Caldivirga maquilingensis IC-167: one gene and its partner. The protein of the gene in region 1 binds, or shares a complex with, the protein of each later gene. Links are inferred from orthologs where the notes say so. Each region holds a gene or a part of one and is shown on either strand. Other genes may lie near its edges.

Region 1 (7,781 bases):
ACAGGGGGAGCGCTAGGGTTGAGGTTAAGTGCCTTGGCCAAGGAGGCCATACAGCAGGGCCTGGGGTTGAGGATAACCCTATATTGAAGGTTTACTCAGCATTCAACACCGTGGTGGGTAAGCTCGGTAATGGTCAATCAACTGAATCATACACGGTGACACCTACAGTTATTAATTGTGGTGACCACCCAAGTAAGGTACCGACTGAATGCACCATGACCGTTAACGTGAGGATACCGTTGAACTCCTCATGCATGGAATTAAGTAAGGTAATTGAGGGTATTGAGTGCGTTAAGATTATTGACTGCACAGACCCAATAACCGTTAACGTGAATAACCCAGTGGTTAGGTCATTGGTGAGGGCAAGCTTAAGGAATAATGTTAAGCCAATTCTATCAAAGAAATTGGGTACAAGCGATATGGCTATCCTAGCTAAGTTAACGCTAAACTTAGCAGCCTATGGACCTGGAGACCCAACGCTCAGTCATGGTCCAGTGGAGTACATTAATATTAATGATGTTTTACTAGCCAGTAACATCCTCATTAACGTTGTGAATGAATTCGGACGCATAAGTATGCAAAGGTAGAAGCTGAGAGCCAATGCTTAGGTAGTGATTTAACTTGTAATCCACGAGGGGTAATCACAGTCTAATAATGCTATAGTAGGCTTGGTGATGATCATTAAACGTAATTATGGTGATGAAATTGATTTTAGGGTATTATTACCCCCTTTATGTATTCTTTAGGCTTCTTCGATGCATATTCTAGGGCTTCCTGCAATTGATCAAGCCTCCACTCATGGGTTATGAGCTTTTCTTGATTAAATACACCCCTTTCAAGTAGTTTAGCCGCTATTCTCAAGTCAATGGTAGCGTATTCCTCCCCTGACCTAGCTGGTACCGCCATTACCAGGTCTATTCCCTTGGCATCCCATATCCTAAAGTTCACTTGAACAGGCAGTGAATGGTAACTAACTATGCTTAACCTACCCCTCCTACCAATAATTCTAGTCGCTAAATCAACGCCATTTGGATTACCACTAACCTCAAAGACTACGTTAAAGCCATTACCGTTAGTTAACTCCTTAGTAACCTTATCAACATCATCTACAGTTGGGTTCACTGTGGCTGTCGCCCCAAATTCCTTAGCCAATTTGAGTCTATCATCAATAATATCAAACACCGCTAATTCACTGAATCCCATTCCCCTCAATGCCTGGGTGAGTAATAGACCCATGTAGCCTGAACCAACAACCGCAACATAATCCCCAAGCCTTGGTTGAGTCACCCTAATCACATTAACTATTGCAGCCAGTGGTTCACCTATGGCGTATTCATAAGGTATGTTACTGGGTATTTTCGCAACACTACTAGCCTTAGCCACTAGGTAATCCGCATAAGCCGGTGAACCAATAGCAATAACCTTATCCCCAGGCTTAAAACCGGTTACATTAGGCCCGACCTCAACAACATCACCAACTGGCTCATGCCCAAAGGGGGCAGGCAACGTAAACCATACTGGTAAACCCTTGAATGCATAAATGTCACCACTGCATATTCCTGCAGCCTTCACTTTAATTAATACCTCACCTTCACGGGGCTTAGGTGACTCATGCTCCTCAATTCTAACCAAGCCTGCTGAAACAAGTACACCAACCCTATTCTTCATAACTTATTAGCAATTCAGTGGTATTAAAGTATATGTTATTTAAGTGCCTTAAATTCATTATTTATATTCTTGTTTCAGCGGGTTTACATGGTTACTCCAGTAGATGTGGATTAAGTATTAATGCTTACTAGATTTCAATAATCATACCATCCTTGGCAACCACGGTGCGTGGGAAAACATCACTGGCGCATTTCAAGAAGTCCCAGTAGTATTCGTAACCGTATCTAAAACTCATGTGAGTGAGCACAAGTAGTTTAGTGCCAGCCTCCTTGGCGTCTAATGCAGCGTCTAGGCATGTTGAATGGCCTCTGTTCTCAGCCTCATTAGAATCATTAGGTAGGTATGTTGAGTCATGGATTAGTATTGATGAGTCTTTAGCTAACTTAACCACGTTATCACCTGGTGACGTATCGCCAGTGTACACTACTTTTATTGACTTATCACCCACATTACTCATCACCATGGATGGCTCAATAACTCTACCATCAGGTAGCGTAATGGTTTCACCCATTTGAATCCTCCTCCAGTAGGTTACCGGTATGCCTAATTCCCTAGCCTTACCTGGATTAAATGTACCAACTGGTCTCCTTAACGTTATTAAATATGAATTATTCTGAACAGTGTGATAAGTGGTTACGTATCTTAACTCCAGGTTATCCATTGATTCAATTAAAGTAATTTCACTGGTTGGCTTAAGTTCAATAACGTTAATTTTGAAAGATGAGTTAACTGGAGTTGGCGTGAAGTCGCTTATCCCCACTGGGCCTATTACGGTTACTGGGGTAACCCTATTGAGCATTAGCATTGTTGCTAATAGGCCTGGAAGACCATTAACATGATCCGCGTGCAGGTGAGTAACCATTATGTGGGTTAACTTAAGTGGACTAACTCCAATACTCTCAAGTCTCCTAACAGTACCCTCACTGGGGTCGATAAGTATCCTATACCTATATACATCAATCAATACACCTGGTAATTCCCTACAGGGCCTGGGTATAGCTCCGCCGGAACCTAGGAAAATTATCTTAAGCACAGTCTGGTGCATTTCAGCCTAATTTAACTAATTCAGTGTTCAGAATAGAGGAGAGTTAAGAGTAGAATGTTGTTTGGTTAAGGTTTCTGGTTTGTGTCGCATTCGTCATCATAACATATTATAATAGGGTCATTAGCATCATTACTCCTCTTCCTATTGGTAAAGGATTGAGACACCGGCAGCATTGGTATTGCACGTGTAAGTTTACTTAAATTACCCCTACCCTGAATTATCAGCCATGTCATTAACGCCATACCCATGTTATACAGTACTATACCGGAGCCAATGTACTTATCCCCGGTTACACCTTGACCGTAAACCTCAACCATTATTGCTGTGTGACTAGCCATGACTATGTAGGTGTAGTAGGTTAAAACAGCGAAGGCGCCTACAGCATATATTAGAAGTAGCCATGAACTGGTTCTGCTTCTGGCGTTTTTAATGAAGAATATTGTTGAGGCTAATGATAATGCATCGAAGGATAGGAGTGAGGCTAATATGAGTGCGTCTAATACAATATTGAATTCAGCATTACCATACAACCATAGGTGTATTAGCAGGTAATCTATGGTGTATGCAATAGCAAGCACTGTGATTATACCTCCCCAATACAATATGTTGATTATGGCTTCTGGTATTGGACTGTTCTGGCTCTGGCTCACAGTTAATTACCTTACAACCCTTTTTTAAGTATTACGCTAATATTATTTAAATATATCGGTCATACACATATGGTTTATAAACGGTTGAATGTTTAAGCGGGGTAGGCTTATGGAGCGCTGTAAACTTAAACTTTTAATAACTTGATAATTATCAAAATTAATATTTAACTAATCTTATAATCTCGAAGTCATTACCCCTAAGCCTTGATATGAAACCCTCCTTCTCAAGGCTTGCTATAGCCCTACTTAAGTAGGATAATGGTACCTTAAGAATCTCCTCACCATACCATTCACTCAACTTATCTGTTAACTCCATTAGACTCCAATTAACCTTACTATTAGCCTTATACTCATCATTCATAATCCTCCTAATGAAGTTTGATAAATCCTCAACAAGGTTCCACGGATACATGAACCACACCCATTCCTTAACTTCATAGGCGTAGTAATCAGGTTTAAACTTAGCCACAGTGGATATCCACTGTAGGGCACCTGTCCTCACATCAGCCTTAGGCCACCTTGAGAGAACATGATCCTTAGCAATCACTACACTGTCACCGGTGTCTACAATATCATCAACGATTAGAACCCTTTTACCATTTAAGTCTATTTGGGCGACTGGGTACTTAATGTAAGCCTTCTCAGAGACCTGGGCACTACTGGGCCAGTGTACTACCTGTAGGCTAACCAGGTCACTGATACCTAGGTTATCGCAGAGTAACCTAGCTGGGACATAACCTCCCCTAGCTATGGCTACAACCACATCGGGGATCCATTTACTTTCAATTATCTTATTCGCCAGGGTTGAAGCCCACGTTACTATATCATCCCAACTAACCAACTTAACAGGGACCTTAACCACAATTAATTTCAAAGGGATACCCCTGATTTATAAGTATTAAGCTAATGATTTAACCTAGTATTAGGTAGTGTTCTTAATCACCCTTAAGCACTAATTTAAGGAGAGCCATCCTAAGGGGCACACCTAGGGCTGACTGCCTAAAGTACCTAGCGTACCTTGTTGAGTCTAACCTATGATCAACCTCATCAACCCTAGGTAATGGGTGAAGAATTATTAACGTATCCTTAGCGCCAATCAATGACTCTGGGGTAACCTTGAAGCTTCCCTTAACCCTCTCATACTCCACTGGGTCAGGGAACCTCTCCCTCTGTATCCTAACCACGTAGAGTACGTCTAATTCACTTAAAACCTCATTTAGGTTTGAATGCAGGCTATAATTCATCCCCCTCATTCTCATGAAGTCCACAAGCTCCCTCCTCGGCCTCAGTATTTCAGGGGATATGAGGCGTAGCTTAACTTTAAAGTTACTTAGCAGTTGAACCAGTGATGTAACAACCCTAGCGTACCTTAAGTCACCCAGTATGCCTATTGTTAAATCATCTAATCGCCCATACTCCCTCCAAATAGTGTATGCATCAAGCATTGCCTGGGTTGGGTGATTTTGGGTTCCATCACCAGCATTAATCACTGGTACAGTGGCTATATCGGCGGCGTACTTGGCTGCACCCTCAAGGCTATGGCGTATGACTATTATATCTGAGTAGGAGTCAAGCATTCTAATGGTGTCGCCAAGGCTCTCACCCTTAGCCACTGAGGATGCCTCCACTGAACCAAAGCCCAGTACTCGTCCACCAAGCCTTAGCATAGCGGTCTCGAAGCTTAACCTAGTTCTAGTGCTTGGTTCAAAGAATGCCGTGGCCATTATCTTACCATCAAGTATGTTTAACTTGGATTTAGCGTAATTCTCCATTTCCTTAGCCTCATAGAATAATTGCATTAAATCATCCCTAGTGAAATCCAGGGATGAGATGACGTCCCTGTTTAACCAAGTCAAGGGACCCTCGCCTACTACTGGACCGGTGTTTATAAGTTAAGCGGATTTATACTGTTCAAGAACCACGGGTGGTACATCATCATTAACGGGTACTGATAATATACCCTTAGTCCTCTCCGCTAAATGCTCCACAATAGGCATGTCCTCGGGATACACCTCACCTATAACATTGAACCTAGGGTCAGGTGGCGCATCATCCTTAAATATCCAGACCTGTATATAATGTGGATTATCATTCACCACCGTAACCGCACCCTTAAACCTCCTGACAATGTTCCTTGGTTTAATATTATTTTCACCACCCGCCGTTAATCCAATGGTCTTCTCCTTAATCCTAACATCATGAAACTCCCTATTAAATACCTTAGCCTCCTCCTCGGTTAAGCCGTAGTAAGTAATAACCCTTATTCTGGTTCTCCGCTTGGCATTAGCCACTTTCCTTAAGTCTTCATCAGATGGCAGTGGGTCACCTATGAGTACCCTATCTATGTACCTTGAGTTAAGGAGTATTGATGCTGAATTCTCAATATCCATGTGCCTAAGACTCTCCACAGTGGTCCTCTCCCCATCCTTAACTGATACGAATATGCCAACGGGTATACCCCTATTGTGGAATTCCCTGGACTTAGCTAATGCATCCTCTAGACTTAAACCAGTGTACTCCCATGGGTACCAGTCGTGACTAGCCATTAGGTTTTCTGGTTTTCTAACCAGTTTAAGCAACTTATCTAATTCATCAAGTGGAAAAACGCTCGCATTCAACTCAACCTTAATCCCAAGATCATTATTAGCCATTGTTGCTAATTGCTCCAGGTTAAAGCCCCAGTCAGCCCTAACTCCCTTAATACCCATCTTCCTGAAGAAGCTTAAGTCACCTGGGGATGCACCTAGGTCTGAAAGCACCCTAGGATTAATATCCACGAAGTAGTAGTAGCCTAATTCATTAGCCAACTTAGCTATATCCTTAACCAAGTCTAAGCTATCAAGCCCCACTCCAGACCATACCTCAGTGAAGCCTAGTTCCGAGGCTTTTCTCATTATCTCCATAGTCCTAGGTACAGTTTCCCTCCTACCTACAGCGAAGGATATACCTATGCTCTTAACCATGAATACTGAATAGTATTCGATATTTAAGGATTGCCCGTGAATTAGTTGGTATTATGAATCCTTAATTTAATTAGGTTCAGCAAATAAGATTCAATAATTCATGATATTGAGTTAACCATGCTTAAGGATACTATAAAATAATGTAACTTTGATTGGGCAAAGGATTTATTAACCCCTAATCCCTTGACGCACCATGCCTAGGATAGTGGTGGTGGGTGGGGGGATAGGTGGATTAACGGTTGCATCAACGTTAGCACAAAGGTTGGGTACTAAGGTTGAGGTCACAATATTAACTAAGGAACCATACTACGTAAGCGGCCCAACTAGACCATTAGTGTTAACTAATGAGGAGAAGCTTGAGAGGATAATTAGAGGTTACAGTAATGTTGGGTTAAAGGGTGTTAGAATAATGTATGGTGCGGTTACTGGTGTTGACCCAGCTAATAGGATTGTTAAATACAGTGAATCACCACCATACGGTGTTAAGAGCAGCTCACTAAGCTACGATTACTTGGTGATGGCGCCTGGGGTGATTTTTGATGGAAGTGGGATTAATGGGTATGATAAGTGGGGTTGGGTTAATACCAATGTCTATGACCCAGGTATGTTAATGGAGTTGAAGAATAAGTTATGGTCCATTAACCAAGGTACAGTACTAGTGTATGCACCGAAGGCACCCTACCGCTGCGCCCCAGCACCCACCGAGACAGCCCTATTGGCCCACACTATTCTCAAACATAGGGGTGTTAGGGATAAGGTTAAGATTATTCACATTGACGCCAATGATAAGACTCAACCACCTGCAATTGCTGATAAGGTTAAGGAGATTTACGATAAGGCTGGAATAGAGTTAATTACTAACCAAGAAATAGTGGAGTTAAGCAATCACGAAGTTATCACTAAGAGCGGTGAAAGGTATAGTTTCGATGTGCTTGCTATGCTTGAGCCGAATAAGGCCCCATCATTCATTAGGGAGGTGGGCTTGGGTGATGATTGGTTTAACGTTAGATCACCTGTGGATTTAAGGAACACTAAGTACGATGACGTGTTAGCCGTTGGCGACACTGCGAAGCTACCATTCCCCAAGAACCAGGAGATAGCCTTTGAAAGCGCTTTATTCGCGGTTAATAAAATAATGGAGGACCTTGGAATCAATGATAGGATTAACGTTCAATACGCCTTCATTGGTTGGGCTTACTTAGGTAACGTGGAGGGTATGTTGGAGACCTTAAGTCTTCAATTCGGGTTTGATTACACGCAGCAGCCACCGAAGGTGATTAAGGACCCTGAACCAAAACGTGAATACACTATTCAGAAGGACCATTGGATGCAAACATACCTCAGTAAATTATTCGGTTAAACCATACTGTTTATTGTTCAGTGGAGATGGGGTTGAGTGTTAAGTTTATTTAAGGCGCTTAGTATTGTGTCTTTATGAGGGCGGTTGTTTTCGAG
Region 2 (7,918 bases), 1.2 Mb from region 1 along the record:
AGACTTGAGACCCCTGTCTTTGGTGTTTAGCCTTATTCCATGATTAACATTCCTCTCAATATCTTAATTAATTACGTTAATTACCTTACTTAATACACTAACCTACTCTTTACAGCATCTCCATGAACCATAACCTTAAAGAAATAAGACTCCGAATGCATCAGCATGGAATACCACCGTTAACCTGAGATTAAGGTAACCTTATTTAAACCATTAACCTTATCCACGCGCACAATACCCATGTCCTTAAGCTTCATAACGTGGCGCCAAAGCGTTGTCTTAGGTATATTAGTCAACTGCTGTAGTTGGGACTGGTAAAGTGAACCACCGTACTGCCTAAGCGTACTTATAATTAACCTATCAACCTCATCTAAGTTATGCTGCTCAAAGGCTTCAAGAGCCCTACGCCTACTCAAAAAGACAACCACGGAAACCACCACTATTAGAATAACAGCAATCACTAGGTAAAGTGGGGTAACGTTACTCTTACTGATTGCTGTTACTGATGACTGGCTAATTGACTGCGATGAAACCGTAGTCACCGTGGTGCTTGGACTTGAAGTAACCGTAACCTGGGATGTTGTGGTTGATGTGGAAGTAACCGGGGTTGAGGATACAGTGGCAGTAACAGTGCTACTGCTCACTGTAGTACTTGTAGTACTCACTGTTGTTGAGGAGGTGGCCGTGGCTGTGGTGGTTGTTGCAGTAGAGGTAGTGCTGGTGCTAACCGTGGATGTATTAGTTGCTGTTAATAGGCTCCTTGGCACGTAGGCGTACTGTATAGTGTAGTTGCCGGGTTGAAGAACCACAATGAGTATTGAACCATTAACCACACGGGGAGGATAGATTATGTTAATGGGTAACTTGTATGGTATTATGAAGGGTGGGAAAACTATGGTTATATTCTCCTTAGATTCTACGTTAAATGAGTATAGTAGGGATTCAGCATTAAAAGTGTAATTACCGTAATACACTATTGATACGTAACCACCACCAAACGCAAACACGCTTAAGACATTACCTGGGTATAAGCTAACCGGTATCAGTGAACCAGTTGAATCATTAATGGCCTCAATCGTATCAGGTATGGGTGTTACAGGTAGAGTCACATTAATAATAGTGGTATTCTGCGGAACATAAATAGTGTAGTTAACCAACGGTATTCCACCAGCCTTAAACAATATTATGAGCAATAATGCATCAATCACAAACACGCATACATTAATAACTTTAAAAACTTAACCATGTAGCACATCTCAACACTCGAAATACCTTAACTAAGAGGTGGGTTAGGGTTCCGTCCTATGTCCCCATGAATCTTGAATCCCATCTAAACAGCCGTGGGGAGATAGGGGTAATTAGGCTAAAGACCCAAATTGTAGCCACCGTCAATGAGTGAACCTGCATAGGTATCGCATAGTATTGACTAAGGCTGCAGGATAGTTATTATATAGTTATTAACGGAATTACCACGGTCCCTATTCATGATAGTTCTCATTAACTCAAGTTTTTAGATTAATATAATATGGATACATTATTGATTGAATATTTCCCGCTTATGTTGGTAATTAGAATCTTATGGCTTTTTACGTTAATGCGCTTTCAAATGATGATTGGCCTGTGGCAATGGGTGTATTATTATTCATTGTTTTAGCCATAGTAATAGGTATGGTTATCGCTGACTTAACGTACTCACTAATAGACCCAAGGGTGAGGACTAGTGAGAGCTGAGGTAACGACGGCAAGTAGTCTTCAAGCATTAATTAAATCTGTTAAAACTGTTCTAAGTAATAATGCCGCTAGATTCGGCGTAGCTGTGATGGTATTCTACATTATATTGGCTGTAGTTGGCCCTATACTCCTGCCCTATAATTATAGAACAAATCCAGCCATGGCGCTTAAGCCACCTAGGCTTTGGCCACCCATATAATGGTTCGGCACAGATAACATTGGTGAACCAGTACTAGTGGATATAGCCAACGGTGCACCCTTCATATTAGAGATTAGTTTTCCGGCAGGACTATATACGACTGTAATAGGATTAGTGGTGGGTTTAGTTTCAGGGTACTTTGGTGGTATTGTTGATACAATCATAATGTTGTTCAATGATGCATTATTAACGATACCAAGCCTACTCATAACGGTCATAATAGCTGTAATGATTCATACGGCTAATCCACTTGTGTTGGCTGGTGTATTGAGTATAACTGGGTGGACTGGGTTAGCTAGGTCCGTTAGGTCGCAGGTATTGTCATCTAAGGAATATCCTTACGTTGAGGTTTCCAGGGTCCTTGGCCTTGGGTGGGGTTATATTTTGTTTAGGGAGATTTTACCAACAATAATGCCCTATATTTGGATTAACCTAATATTGAACATGGAGGGTTCACTGTATGCTGCTGTTGGCCTATACTACCTGGGTCTTCTACCATTTAACCCAACTAATTGGGGATACATGATAAATAATGCATTATCGCTTGGTGCAGCGTATGGCTCGTCGGCAATATGGTACTTCCTTTTCCCAACATTATTCGTCACTTTATTCATGGTTAGTCTCATAGAACTAGCTTACGGTATAGATGAGGCAATAAACCCAAGGCTAAGGAGATGACTTAATTCATGCCCTAACATTGACCGGTTTTAGCAAGTTTAACTAGGTTTGTGAGGAATTCATTAAGTTTACCATCAATGTAATTCCTAATTAACCTCTCACCAACAGCTGCAAGTAAACCACTTAGATTAACATCAGCATCATAGGATACCCCTGTTTGACTTATAGTGGCTGTTATTGAGGCATTCATAACTGCACCAGGTCCCTTAGAGTTCAAGGTCATGGCGACTTTCCCAGAGGCCTTATCAATACTCTCTATCTTAACCCTAGAGTTAAATGTTCCACTAACTGGACCCATGCGTACCATTATCTTGAACTCAAACTCCTGGGGCCCAATCTGCTTAATGTCACTGGTATCTGGTACGCATTTAACTAAGGCTATTGTATTATTTTCAATTAACTGCCACAGGTTCTCAACATTGACACCAACACCCCAGGGCTTTTGACCACTAAGCTTCATAGTTCACTGGATAAGTGCGGTGTTAAAAATCCTTCTCGCTTAAGTAGACGTATGTTTTATAAATAAGCCAGGTGAGACTTAATGGTGGCTGAGGACGAGGAACATCCAGAGAGAGACGAGGAGGAAGAGGAGGGGGGAGAGGAGGAATTAGATGTTAAGGAGGTTGCTAGGAAGGCTCCTGATTGGAGTGTGGGCGTTATAATATATAATAATGCAGCATACCCAATAGCCAGATCCAAGTACGCTGAGGGGGAGTTCTACTTCTCAACAAGCTGGAGGGCTGTTAAGAAGGGGATTAGGGGGGAGTTGGTTATTCTTAAGGATGGGTCAACGCACAAGTATAGGGTTAAGAGACGTGGAGACAAGTATATTCAAGTAGTGTTACTGCAATAGCAGTGGTGCTTAAGTAATCAGGGTGGCGGTGGCTTAACTCAGTTAGTGTGGTTTATTATTTTGAAAATATTTAACCCATTATATAGCTAATTGATATTGCGTTTGTCAACTAAATATAAATCAACCGTGGACTTCAATGAGTTAAACCACTTAGGAGTCTATAAGCTAAACGTTATTTACGCGTAGATAGCCCCCAGAGTGATAAGTATGTCCACAGTAACAGGACCTGAACTAGCCAAGTACCAGAGGGTTGTGGTTGATATGGATACCTGTATAGGCTGTGGTGCATGCATCTCGGTTTGCCCGTACAATGCCCTTGAATTGAATGAGAATGGTAAGGCGAGGTTAATATGGGACTTCTGTAAGGATGACTTCGAGTGCATTCCAGTTTGCCCAGTGAACTGCATATGGAAGAGCAGTGAGGCTCCAGCTGAGTCTAAGGCTAAGAATGAGTGGTATAGGTTAACTAGGCAGTTGACACCGGAGGAGCAGAAGATATTTGAGGAGTGGAAGCAGAAGTACGGCATTACTGGTAACCCAATCTCAGCATAATTAACCGCAGTGGTTGATTTAAATTAAATTAAAACATGTTTAAATGCCTTTAAACGAAAAATTAATTAGCACCCACACCACTGAGTAATGATGTCCAGTAAGGTTCAGGAGAGGGACTTAATAGTTAGTAAGATTAAGGATGGTATAGTTATTGATCATATACCGGCTGGTAGAGCCTTAATAGTTCTTAGAGTGCTTAAACTAAAGGGTGGGGAGGGAAGGGTTGCCTTAGTTATGAATGCGGATAGCCGTAGATTAGGGAGGAAGGACATAGTGAAGATTGAGGGTAAGGAGCTTAGTAATGATGAATTAAACCTAGTATCCCTAATAGCCCCAACGGCCACAATAAACATAATTAGGGATTACTCAGTTATTAAGAAGTTTCAAGTTAAGCTCCCTGAAACCGTTAAGGGTGTTGTCAAGTGCAGGAACCCTAAGTGCATAACTAACCAGCCTAGGGAGGATGCTGTACCAACCTTCAGGGTGCTTCACCTGGATCAACCCATTCTCCAATGCCAATACTGTGGAACATACTTAACGATTGATGATATTAATGCTCAATTAACTGGTGAACGATGAATGAGCATTGAGCTGGCTAGGTTATTGGTTAAGTACGGTGTGGTTAAGTTCGGTGACTTCACACTATCAAGTGGTGTTAAGAGTAAGTACTACGTTGACATGAGGATGGCTATATCAATACCAGAGGTCTATAAGCCCATAATTGAGGAGTTAGCCTTAAGGATTGGAGGCGGGATTGATTTAATTGCTGGGATTGAGAGTGGTAGCATACCCTGGGCATCAATGCTAGCCTATAGGTTAAGTAAGGGTACATTATACGTTAGGAAGGCTGATAAGAGTCACGGCACCAGGAGGAGGATTGAGGGTTACTATAAGGGTGGTGAAGGGGTACTTCTTATTGATGATGTAGTAACCACCGGTGGCACAATACTTGACTCAATAAGGGTTCTTGAGGAAAATGGATTAAGGGTCATTGAGGTTGCTGTCATTGTTGATAGGCTTGAGGGAGGACTTGACGCAATTAGGAGAAGTGGGTATAGGGCTTGGTCACTATTAACGGTTAAGGATCTATTTAACGCCATGGGAATCAGTAATGCAACCCAGTAAACTACTAGGCTACTTACCACCTGACTTAACCCACGATGTTACCCACCTCATACTCAGGACTTACCCAGTTAAGGTGTTAATAGGTACTTTAACTAGGTTAACGGGTGCATTACCGTATAGGTTGAGGTTGCTTAACAGGGTTATTGATTCACCAATAGGTATTGGGGCAGGCATAGATAAGGATGGCTTACTAATCAGCCTTATGAGTAGGTTACCCATTGGATTCCACATAGTGGGTTCCGTAACATTGAAGCCGAGGCGAGGCAACCCTAAGCCAAGGATGAGGAGGTACCCTGGGTTAGACGCCATGGTTAATGCAATGGGATTACCCTCAAGGGGAGTGGACTTCCTTAAGGGTATTTTAAACAATGAATGCGTCAGGTGGCCGAGGAGTAAACTACTTGGTGTTAGTGTGGCAGGCTTCAGTGAGACTGAGTTTAAACTACTACTGGACTCATTGACACCATACATGGATTGCGTGGATTTCATTGAAATTAACGTAAGCAGCCCAACCTACGGTGGATCATGGACAGAGCCTCATAGGCTTAATGAATTACTTAATTCACTTAAGGGTTACGATAAACTAGTAATTAAACTACCCTTATTGAGTAGTATTAATGATGAGGTTAAGCTCATTAAATTAATCATTAACCATAACCCATTTGGCCTAACCATAGCAAACACCCTCAGTATAAAGGCTGACTTACCCATGGGTTACGGAGGCTTAAGCGGTAAACCATTACTAGGAATCGTAATTAATCTAATTAAATTAACACGAAGAATAGGCTACGGAGGCTTAATAATTGGCCTAGGTGGATTCATGAGGGGTATTGATATTATTAAAGGCATTAAAGCTGAAGCTGACTTAATAGGTTTAGTGACAGGCTTCGCAATGGAGGGCCCATTAGTTGTGTATAGAATAATTAATGAATTAAGGCGACTCCAGCCTGGATAGTAAAAAGGGAATTAAGGGCAATCCCCATCCTAAACACTGATGCGCATATTAATACGCATATTAATACATAAGTTACAACACTAAAGCAGTAACCTTAAACCACTTACTGTAATCCTGATTGTTGACCCGTAAGCGAACTAACGTATACATGAATTATTAATCCTGCATCCTCAGGTCTAATTCTTAGAATCAGAATGTAGATGCAGAAAGATACATTATCTGGTGCCCCGGCCGGGATTTGAACCCGGGTCACGGGCTCGAAAGGCCCACCTCAGCCGGCGCCGATCACCAATATTAGGTGTTTGTTTTGGTTTTTAAACATTTCAGTCCATTAAATCAGTTAGGTTTAATAATCCCTTTACTCAACTGATTTAATGATGAGGAGGAGGGAGAAGGTTGGTCTACAATTGGATGCCGTGTTCTACATTAATGCAGTTAAGAGGGTTTACTCACTATCCTTTAAGCAACTATCAAGCATGCTCAATATACCTGAATCCACACTATGCCGTTACGCTAACATGGAGGTTTTACCCTCAGCTAAGGTTGCGGAGAGTATTGTTAAGGTTCTTAAACCCATGGCTGATATTAGGAGTGTTGTCTCTAAGTTGATTAAGGTTAATGGTAATTACATTGACTTAAGTTCCATAGTCCTTGAACCAATGGTGCTTAGGCTTTACGAGAAGCATGTTCTCGAGACCTTCTCTGGGTTAAGGGTTACTAAGGTACTTACCGCAGCTGTGGATGGTATACCATTAGCCATGGCGGCGTCATACGCCTTAAACGCTGAATTAACAATAGCTAAGCAGTACATGGATGCCGGTTTTGAGCAGTACTATGAGGCTACTTACATGGTTGACTCACCGCCCAGGAAGGTTAACTTATACATACCTAAGCCATTACTAACTAAGGATGACTCAGTAATACTCATTGATGATATTGTTAGATCAGGGAGAACAATGGATGCATTACTAAGCATAATAAGGCAATCAGGGGCAAGCATAGTGGGAGTATCTATACTTGTGGCTGCCAGTAAGGATGTTGCAAAGGCTATTAGGAGTAAGGTAAGTGGAGTAGTGTTAGACGTAATATACACTATTGAGTAGCCTAAACTGTTTCCCGTACGTATGCAATACTTATAAACTAAGACTAAGACTCAGATATATGAGTATAAGCGTTGCAGTGGTGATGAATGAGGCTTTTAAGCTCTTCGTATATGCCTACAATGGTTTAGTTAACCTGCTTCAGTATATTCTTCAGGAAACAATCTTTAAAGCTAACCCAGCCTTAGCTAACACTTACGGTAATGCCATAGCCCTGTTAATATCATTAACCGCACTATACCTACTACTAGTATTCATAGCGGCCTTCAAGAAGATTCTGGGGGTTTTAATTGCAATAGGTTGGGTTCTATTAATAATAGCTATAATACTTAATGTTCATTAAAGAAGTATCTTACCAATCTCATATATGCTCTGGTTAACCTCCCTGAAGGGCCCAATTATTGAATCCCTATTTATTAAAACATGGTCACCAATGTAGCTTCCATCACCAACCACAACACCCTTCTCAATCCTAGCCCACTTACCCACGAATACATCAGACCCCAATACTGTTAAGTCAACGTATGCACCATTCTCAATAGTTGTGTTATCCATTATGACTGAGTACTTAACCCTACTGTGGGCGCCGATCCTTGAATTATTCAACACAACCACATAAGGCCCCACCTCAGCCCCAGGCTCTATTGTAACGTTCTCCCCTATGAAAGCGGGAGGCTTAATTAAAGCTTCATTATTAGGCGCTGGGCAATCCCTACAGTACTCAT

The links.
Region 2: the proteins of pyrB (region 1) and pyrI are in contact, whole or in part, in a crystal structure (PDB 2BE9), measured with the Sulfolobus acidocaldarius proteins. The link is inferred for Caldivirga maquilingensis IC-167 from one-to-one orthologs. Residues at the interface, in WP_011278411.1 of Sulfolobus acidocaldarius: Asn83, Leu84, Ala85, Asp86, Arg89, Lys103, Tyr104, Asp105, Gly106, Ala107, Arg109, Phe110, Glu113, His127, Arg169, Glu192; in WP_011278410.1 of Sulfolobus acidocaldarius: Asn115, Tyr117, Cys118, Ile119, Asn122, Asp123, Val124, Glu125, Ala126, Arg141, Glu143, Tyr144, Cys145, Glu146, Ile148.

Annotation. Positions count from the first base shown.
Region 1 is NC_009954.1:1,752,930-1,760,710, forward strand. The notes cover bases 3,260-6,033. They hold pyrB (aspartate carbamoyltransferase), read right to left. Parts: upstream 5,220-6,033; coding sequence 4,299-5,219; downstream 3,260-4,298. Other genes in these bases: CMAQ_RS08625 (hypothetical protein), read right to left, coding at 3,260-3,363; CMAQ_RS08630 (phosphoribosyltransferase), read right to left, coding at 3,521-4,225; CMAQ_RS08640 (MupG family TIM beta-alpha barrel fold protein), read right to left, coding at 5,256-6,033. Also shown: CMAQ_RS08610 (M20/M25/M40 family metallo-hydrolase), read left to right, coding at 1-587; CMAQ_RS08615 (MDR/zinc-dependent alcohol dehydrogenase-like family protein), read right to left, coding at 712-1,668; CMAQ_RS08620 (ribonuclease Z), read right to left, coding at 1,796-2,701; more of CMAQ_RS08625, read right to left, coding at 2,779-3,259; more of CMAQ_RS08640, read right to left, coding at 6,034-6,326; CMAQ_RS08645 (FAD-dependent oxidoreductase), read left to right, coding at 6,520-7,686; CMAQ_RS08650 (alcohol dehydrogenase catalytic domain-containing protein), read left to right, coding at 7,761-7,781. UniProt on the Methanocaldococcus jannaschii protein: Catalyzes the condensation of carbamoyl phosphate and aspartate to form carbamoyl aspartate and inorganic phosphate, the committed step in the de novo pyrimidine nucleotide biosynthesis pathway.
Region 2 is NC_009954.1:595,905-603,822, reverse strand. What follows is about bases 2,936-5,846. They hold pyrI (aspartate carbamoyltransferase regulatory subunit), read left to right. Parts: upstream 2,936-4,100; coding sequence 4,101-4,592; downstream 4,593-5,846. Other genes in these bases: CMAQ_RS02875 (beta/alpha barrel domain-containing protein), read left to right, coding at 5,125-5,846; pyrE (orotate phosphoribosyltransferase), read left to right, coding at 4,593-5,138; CMAQ_RS02890 (4Fe-4S dicluster domain-containing protein), read left to right, coding at 3,669-4,013; CMAQ_RS02895 (hypothetical protein), read left to right, coding at 3,150-3,461; CMAQ_RS02900 (SRPBCC family protein), read right to left, coding at 2,936-3,068. In the rest of the region: CMAQ_RS02910 (helix-turn-helix transcriptional regulator), read right to left, coding at 180-1,208; CMAQ_RS10660 (hypothetical protein), read left to right, coding at 1,579-1,731; CMAQ_RS10815 (hypothetical protein), read left to right, coding at 1,721-1,930; CMAQ_RS02905 (ABC transporter permease), read left to right, coding at 1,967-2,608; more of CMAQ_RS02900, read right to left, coding at 2,622-2,935; more of CMAQ_RS02875, read left to right, coding at 5,847-6,093; CMAQ_RS02865 (phosphoribosyltransferase family protein), read left to right, coding at 6,468-7,196; CMAQ_RS02860 (hypothetical protein), read left to right, coding at 7,255-7,536; CMAQ_RS02855 (sugar phosphate nucleotidyltransferase), read right to left, coding at 7,533-7,918. UniProt on the Methanocaldococcus jannaschii protein: Involved in allosteric regulation of aspartate carbamoyltransferase.